2 regions of the Streptomyces sp. NPDC093071 genome follow, and region 1 is predicted to be linked to the other one. Evidence: riboswitches for the same ligand, from Rfam matches in the RefSeq annotation. Region 1 holds a riboswitch; the other holds the start of a gene.

Region 1 (3,770 bases):
CCGCTGGATCACCGGCCAGTACGTGGACGTGACAGGCGGCACCGCGCTCTGAACCCGTGCGGGGAGGGGCGTCGGAGACCCCTTCCGCACCCCTCCTCGGGGCGGTTCCCGGTGGATAAAGTGGGGGCACGATGACACGTTTCCGCGAGAGCGTCCGGTCCCTGCTGCGCGAGCAGGTGCTCGACGCCGCCTACCGCCTCGTCGCCGCCGAGGGGTGGAGCGGGCTGCGCATGACCTCCATCGCACGGGCCGCCGGCATCAGCCGCCAGACCCTCTACAACGAGTTCGGCGCGAAGGAGGCCATCGGCAACGCCCTGGTCCAGCGCGAGCTGGAGGGCTTCCTGATCGGCATCGAGCGCGAACTCGACGCGCATCGAGGGGAGTTGGAGGCGGCCGCGGCGGCCGGCGTCGGCTACACGCTCCAGCAGACCGTGGACAACCCGCTCATCAAGAGCGTCCTGGTCGCGGCGCGGGGCGGCGAGGACGACCTCCTCGCCTACCTCACCACCCGCGCGGAGCCGGTCTTCGGCACGGCGATGGCGATGCTCGACGCGTACGCGACCGAGGCCTGGCCCGACGTGGACGAGGAGTCCCGCGGCCTCGCCGTCGAGACGGTCGTGCGGCTCACCGTCAGCCACATCGTCCAGCCGGTGGCCTCCCCCTCGGAGACGGCGGCGCGCATCGCCAGGATCACCACGAGGATCGCCTACCCCGGCGGCGCCTGAGACGGCCCCGTCCCGCGCCGGACGCACGACGAGGCCCGGTGCCGAACACGGGGGATCTTCGGCACCGGACCTCTGTTGAATATTCTACGAGATCGCCGGGGGTGCTCGCACCCGCCCCGCCGGGCGAAGAGGTCCGGCGGGCGCCGACCGGTCCCGACGGGCGAAGCGCGGGCCGGCGGGGTACACCTCCCCTGAGACGCGGACACGGCCGGACCCGGCCGGGACACCCCTCGCCCGCGTCCCCGACGCCGAGGAGGAGGCCGCCGTGGAGGGCAGGAGCAAGGGATTCGTGCATTCCTTCAACCGTCTCGGGGGATACGGGTTCGTCGTCCCCGTCGGCTCCGAGGACCAGGTCTGGTTCAGCGCGGAGGACATCGAGGACGAGAGCCGGACCGTCTCGGAGGGGCAGCAGGTCTCCTTCGTCCTGGTCCTCGGGGACGGCCGCTTCGAGGCCAAGGAGCTGCGCGTCTGACGCCCCCGCGCCCCGGGGCACGCCCCCGGGCCGGTGGTACTGTGCCGAGGCCAGTCGCACCTTTGTACGCACCCGAACGGGTGGGTGCACGGGTCAGGGAATCCGGTGCGAGACCGGAACTGACGCGCAGCGGTGAGGGTGACGGGCGGAGCATCGGCCACTGGGCGGCGACGACGGCCCGGGAAGGCGCCCCGTCCGGCCGACCCCGAGTCCGAAGACCTGCTGGCGGCCCCGGCGGCACACGCGCGCCCGGGGAGCACCGTACGACAGGCTCCGCGTATGAGCCGTGGCCGCAGAAGGAAGCCCCGTGCCGCTCGCACACCCCGTCCGCTCCGCCGTGCCGTTCCTCGCCGGAGTCCTGCTCCTGACCGCGACCGGCTGCGGCACGGTGACCACCCCCGCCCCCGACCGGCCCGCCGGCGGCGCTGGGAAGGCGAAGACGGGATACCCCGTCGTCCTCGACGACAACTGCGGACGGCCCGTCCGCGTCGAGCGCGCGCCGGAGCGGGCCGTCGCCCTCGACCAGGGCGCGGCGGAGATCATGCTCTCCCTCGGCCTCGCCGACCGCATGGTGGGCACCGGCACCTGGACGGACCCCGTCCTCAAGGGCCTGGAGAAGGAGAACGCCAAGGTCCCGCGCCTCGCCGACCGCTACCCCTCCTTCGAGAAGGTCCTCGACGCCGAGCCCGACTTCGCCGCCGCCTCCTTCACGTACACCCTCGGCAAGGGCGGCGTGGCGACCCGCGAGCGGTTCGAGGAGCTCGGCGTCCCCACGTACCTCTCGCCCACCGACTGCGTCGGCAAGGACAACAGCGGCGACGGGGACGGCGTCCGCGTCCGGCCGCTCACCATGGAGACGGTCTACGGCGAGATCCGCGACCTGGCCCGGATCTTCGCCGTCCCGGAGCGCGGCGAGAAGCTCGTCGCGGAGCTGAGGGCCCGCGTGACGAAGGCCGCTTCGGGCGGGGATTTCAAGGACGCCACGGTCCTCTACTGGTTCGCCAACGCCGAGGCGCCCTACATGGCGGGCTGCTGCGGAGCCCCCGGCATCGTCTCCCGCGAGCTGGGCGCGAAGAACGTCTTCGACGACACCAAGGAGGAGTGGCCCCAGATCAACTGGGAGACCGTCGCCGACCGCGACCCCGACGTCCTCGTCATCGGCGACCTCACCCGCCGCTCGCAGTCGGCCGAGAGCGCCGCCAAGAAGATCGAGTTCCTGGAGTCCGACCCGGTCACCCGCAGCATGACGGCGGTCAGGAACAAGCGGTACGTGCTGCTCAGCGGCCAGGCGCTCAACCCCACGATCCGCACGGTCGAGGCCGTCGAGAAGGTGGCGGCCGCGCTCCGCTCGTACGGTCTCGCCCAGTGACGCCCACCGCCGCCAAGCCGTCCCCGGTGCGCGCGGGAGCGGCGGCCCTGCTGTGGACGGCGGCCGGACTCGCGCTCCTGGCCGCGTCGGTGGCCGTGGCCATCACCATCGGCCCGGCCCGCATCGGCGTCGCCGACGTGTGGGCGACGGTCGCCGCCCACCTCGGGGGCGGCGCCCCGGCGCTCTCCCCGATCCGGGACGGCATCGTGTGGGACCTGCGCCTTCCCCGTACCCTCCTGGCCGCCGTCTGCGGCGCCGGGCTCGCCCTGTGCGGCGCGGTGATGCAGTCGCTGCTGCGCAACCCGCTCGCCGACCCCTTCGTCCTGGGCGTCTCCTCCGGCGCCTCGACCGGCGCGGTCGCGGTCGTCGTCCTCGGGATCGGCGGAGGACTCCTCTCCGTCACCGGCGGGGCGTTCCTCGGCGCGGTCTGCTCCTTCGCGCTGGTGCTGCTGCTCAGCCACACCCTCGGCGGCTCCACGGACCGCGTGGTCCTCTCCGGCGTCGCCGCCATGCAGCTCTTCTCCGCCCTCACCTCCTTCGTGGTGATGACGGCCGCCGACGCGGAGACCACCCGGGGCGTCCTCTTCTGGCTGCTCGGCTCGCTCGCCGGGGCCGGCTGGACCGACGTGTGGGTGTGCCTCGGGGTCCTCGCGGTGGCCCTGACGACCTGCCTCGGGTACGCGCGGACCCTGGACGCGTTCGCCTTCGGCGAGGAGGCCGCCGCGTCCCTCGGCGTCGCCGTCGCCCGGACCCGGATCGTCCTGCTGTGCGTCACCGCCCTCCTGACGGCCGCCCTGGTCTCCGCCGCCGGGGCCGTCGGCTTCGTCGGGCTCGTCCTGCCGCACGCCGCCCGCGCGCTCACCGGCCCCGGCCACGCCCGGCTCCTGCCGGTCACCGCCCTGGCCGGAGCGGTCTTCCTGGTCTGGGCCGACACCCTCGCCCGGACCGTCCTCGACCCCCAGGAGGTCCCGGTGGGCGTGGTCACCTCGCTGATCGGCGTCCCGGCCTTCGTCCTGGTCCTCTACCGCACGCGCAGCACGAGGAGCACGCGATGACCCCGACGGCCCCCGGGACGGAAGGCCTGCGCGCCGACCGGGTCTCGCGCACCGCCGGCGGCACCCTCGTCCTCGACGGCGTCAGCGTCGCCCCGGTCCCCGGCACCGTCACCGGCCTCCTCGGCCCCAACGGCTCCGGCAAGTCCACG
Region 2 (3,770 bases), on a different contig from region 1:
GGGTTTTCCAGGGAGCAGGCGACCGCGTCGGGGTCGGCGACCTGCTGGACGGGGATGGGCGCGGCGGCCGCAGTCGACGCCTGGGCGGCGCGGGCGATCCGGGTCGCCGGGCGGGAGCGCAGGTAGTACGTCGTCTTCAGGCCCTGCTTCCAGGCGTACGCGTACATCGACGACAGCTTGCCGATGGTGGGCGTCTCCAGGAACAGGTTCAGCGACTGCGACTGGTCCAGGAACGGGGTGCGGGCGGCGGCCATGTCGATCAGGCCGCGCTGCGGGATCTCCCAGGCCGTGCGGTACAGGTCGCGCACCTCGGCCGGGACCCAGGTGAAGCCCTGCACCGAGCCGTTGGAGTCGCGCAGCGCCTCGCGGGTCTGCGCGTCCCACACGCCGAGCTTCTTCAGCTCGTCCACCAGGTACGAGTTGACCTGGAGGAACTCGCCCGACAGCGTCTCGCGCTTGAACAGGTTGGAGACCTGCGGCTCGATGCACTCGTACACGCCGGCGATCGAGGCGATCGTCGCGGTCGGCGCGATGGCGAGGAGGAGGCTGTTGCGCATGCCGACGGCGGCGATCCGCTCGCGCAGCGCGGACCAGCGCTCCGGCCAGTTCAGCTCGACGTCGTAGTGGTCGGGGTGCAGCACGCCGCGGGCCGCGCGGGTCTTCTCCCAGGCCGGGAGCGGGCCGTTGCGCTCGGCGAGGTCGGCGGAGGCCTCGTACGCGGCGAGCATGATCCGCTCGGCGATCCGGGTGGAGAGCGCCCGCGCCTCGGGGGAGTCGAAGGGCAGCTTCAGCTGGAAGAAGACGTCCTGGAGGCCCATGGCGCCCAGGCCGACCGGACGCCAGCGGGAGTTGGAGCGGCCCGCCTGCTCGGTCGGGTAGAAGTTGATGTCGACGACCCGGTCGAGGAAGGTGACGGCCGTGCGGACGGTCGCGTCCAGGCGCTCCCAGTCGATGTCCGAACCGACCACGAACGCGCCGAGGTTGACCGAGCCCAGGTTGCAGACCGCGGTCTCGCCGTCGTCGGTGACCTCCAGGATCTCCGTGCAGAGGTTCGAGGAGTGGACGGTGTGGCCGGGCTCGGCGGTCTGGTTGGCCGTCCGGTTCGAGGCGTCCTTGAAGGTCATCCAGCCGTTGCCGGTCTGGGCCAGGGTCCGCATCATCCGGCCGTACAGGTCGCGGGCCGGCATCGTCTTGCGGGCCAGGCCGGCCGCCTCGGCCTTGCGGTAGGCGGCGTCGAACTCCTCGCCCCACAGGTCGACCAGCTCGGGCACGTCCGAGGGGGAGAACAGCGACCACTCGGCGTCGGCGTTCACGCGGCGCATGAACTCGTCCGGGATCCAGTGCGCCAGGTTCAGGTTGTGCGTGCGGCGCTGGTCCTCGCCCGTGTTGTCGCGGAGCTCCAGGAACTCCTCGATGTCCGCGTGCCAGGTCTCCAGGTAGACGGCGGCGGCGCCCTTGCGGCGGCCGCCCTGGTTCACGGCGGCGACGGAGGCGTCGAGGGTCTTCAGGAACGGCACGATGCCGTTGGAGTGCCCGTTGGTGCCGCGGATCAGCGAACCGCGGGCGCGGATGCGGGAGTACGAGAGGCCGATGCCGCCCGCGTGCTTCGAGAGGCGCGCGACCTGGTGGTAGCGGTCGTAGATGGAGTCCAGCTCGTCCTGCGGGGAGTCCAGGAGGTAGCAGGAGGACATCTGCGGGTGGCGGGTGCCGGAGTTGAAGAGCGTGGGGGAGGACGGCAGGTAGTCCAGGCGGCTCATCAGGCCGTACAGCGCGGCCACCTCGTCGAGCGCGCGGACGCTCTCGTCCTCGGCCAGGCCGCAGGCGACGCGCAGCATGAAGTGCTGCGGGGTCTCGATCACCTTGCGGGTGATCGGGTGGCGCAGCAGGTAGCGCGAGTAGAGGGTGCGCAGGCCGAAGTAGCCGAAGCGGTCGTCGCCGGCCCGGTCGATCGTGGCGTCGAGGCGGTCGGCGTGCAGCGCGACGAACTCGGCGGTGCGGTCGGCGATCAGGCCCTCGCGGTGGCCGACGGCGACCGAGGAGGAGAAGTTCACCGAGCCCTGGGAGGCGGCCTCGTCCGCGATGGTGATGGTGAGGAGCCGGGCGGCGAGCCGGGAGTACGCCGGGTCCTCGGCGATCAGGCCGGCGGCCGCCTCGGTGGCCAGCTCGCGCAGCTCCGCCTCGTCCGCGGCGGCGCTGCGGCCGCGGAGCGCGGCGGCGGCGACCCGGCCGGGGTCGGTGTCGGGGAGATCGGCGGTGAGGTCGGTCAGGGTCCGCAGCAGTACGGTCCCGGGGCCGTCGCTCTCGACCGCGGAAGCCTCGGCCGAAGCCGGATCGGCGGGCGCGATGGTCACGTGGGGGCTCTCCCTCGCTCGGCTCGGGGCCTCGGCGGGGGAAAGGGCGGACGGGCGGGCGTCCACGCACGACGCACCGCGTCCACCGGCCCACTCCGCGAGGCCCGGACGTCTGTGACACCCGGAACGGAAGGACCGGGCGCACTGTCGGCAGGTGTTCGGACTCACCCCGGACGAAACCGCACGAAGTACACCGTTGCGGGACAGTTCCGGATTCGCGCCGGATTCCCCTGCGTCGACAGCGAGGACGAGCATACATGTGGGGGGCGCCGCTCGCGGAACCCCCCACATGTTGTGTCGCCCCTGGGACGTGACGCGAGTTCAGAAGTCCAGGGAGTAGGTGCGCAGAGAGTGATCGGGGATCGGCTCCCAGTCCCGGTGCGGGGTGCGGACGAAGCCCATGCGCTCGTAGATCCGGTGCGCCGCGACCATCTCGGCGCCCGTGGAGAGCACGATCCTGGCACACCCCGGAAGGGCCCTCGCGCGGTCGACACAGGCCCGTACGAGTGCCTCCCCGACGCCCCGGCCGCGGGCCTCCCGGGCGACCGCGAGCATCCGGAACTCGGCCTCCCCGGCCACGGCGATGTCGGCCCATGGGGTGCCGCCGGGGGCGAAGGTCACCCCGCCGACGATCCGCCCCGCCGCGTCCCCGGTGTCCTCCGCGACGAGGACCTCGCTCTCGCGGGCCCGCCGCGCCGTGTCCCGCAGCACCGCCAGGTAGGAGTCGTCCGCCCCGTGCGCCAGCAGCCCGTCGTCCAGATAGGTGCGCCCGGTCAGCTCGCCGAGCACCTCGTACTCCTCGGGCCGTACCGCCCTGATCGTGAAGTCCATGGGGGAAAGTGTGCCCGCCGGGAACGCGACGGGGCCCGGGGCCTCCTGGCGGAGGTCCCGGGCCCTTGGCGCCGGTGGGTCAGTGCGTGGGGACGGTGACCTTCTCCATCTCGGTCTTCACGCCCGGGTCGCCGGCGTCGGCCGTGTAGTCCGACGGGGAGGTCTCGTCGATGCCCTCGGGGGCCTTGACGGCCTTGAGGACGAAGGTGAGGACGACGGTGACCAGGACGTTGAGCACGAAGGCGGTGAGGCCGATGTAGCCGATCTCGCCGATGCCCGGGATCTCGGCGGAGGAGCCGCCGAAGTGCTTCTGGGTCGGGCTGGCGACGCCGTACGCGGCGGCCGTGCCGTAGACCATGCCGACGGCCCAGCCGGCGAGCAGCGCCCAGCGGTGGAACCAGCGGGTGAACAGGCCGCCGACCAGCGCCGGGAAGGTCTGCAGGATCCAGATGCCGCCGAGCAGCTGGAAGTTGATCGCGACCGTCTTGTCCATGGTGAGGACGAAGGCCAGGGCGCCGACCTTCACCAGGAGCGAGACGATCTTGGAGACCTTGGTCTCCTGCGCCGGGGTCGCGTCCTTCTTGATGA

Evidence for each region. A riboswitch is a leader RNA that binds a small molecule or an ion and turns the genes downstream of it on or off. The one in region 1 is predicted to bind cobalamin.
Region 2: linked by a shared signal. The riboswitch ahead of ACIQD7_RS27415 (ribonucleoside-diphosphate reductase subunit alpha) and the one ahead of ACIQD7_RS03305 (ABC transporter substrate-binding protein) in region 1 are both predicted to bind cobalamin.

Annotation. Positions count from the first base shown of each region.
Region 1 is NZ_JBIVPH010000001.1:800,733-804,502, reverse strand. Features, by position in the region: gene ACIQD7_RS03320 (SDR family NAD(P)-dependent oxidoreductase) at 1-52, shown strand, start outside; gene ACIQD7_RS03315 (TetR family transcriptional regulator) at 132-725, shown strand; gene ACIQD7_RS03310 (cold-shock protein) at 1,015-1,197, shown strand; cobalamin riboswitch at 1,293-1,418, shown strand; gene ACIQD7_RS03305 (ABC transporter substrate-binding protein) at 1,505-2,566, shown strand; gene ACIQD7_RS03300 (FecCD family ABC transporter permease) at 2,563-3,621, shown strand; gene ACIQD7_RS03295 (ABC transporter ATP-binding protein) at 3,618-3,770, shown strand, end outside.
Region 2 is NZ_JBIVPH010000009.1:102,975-106,744, reverse strand. Features, by position in the region: gene ACIQD7_RS27415 (ribonucleoside-diphosphate reductase subunit alpha) at 1-2,351, opposite strand, end outside; cobalamin riboswitch at 2,483-2,623, opposite strand; gene ACIQD7_RS27410 (GNAT family N-acetyltransferase) at 2,673-3,182, opposite strand; gene mctP (monocarboxylate uptake permease MctP) at 3,262-3,770, opposite strand, start outside.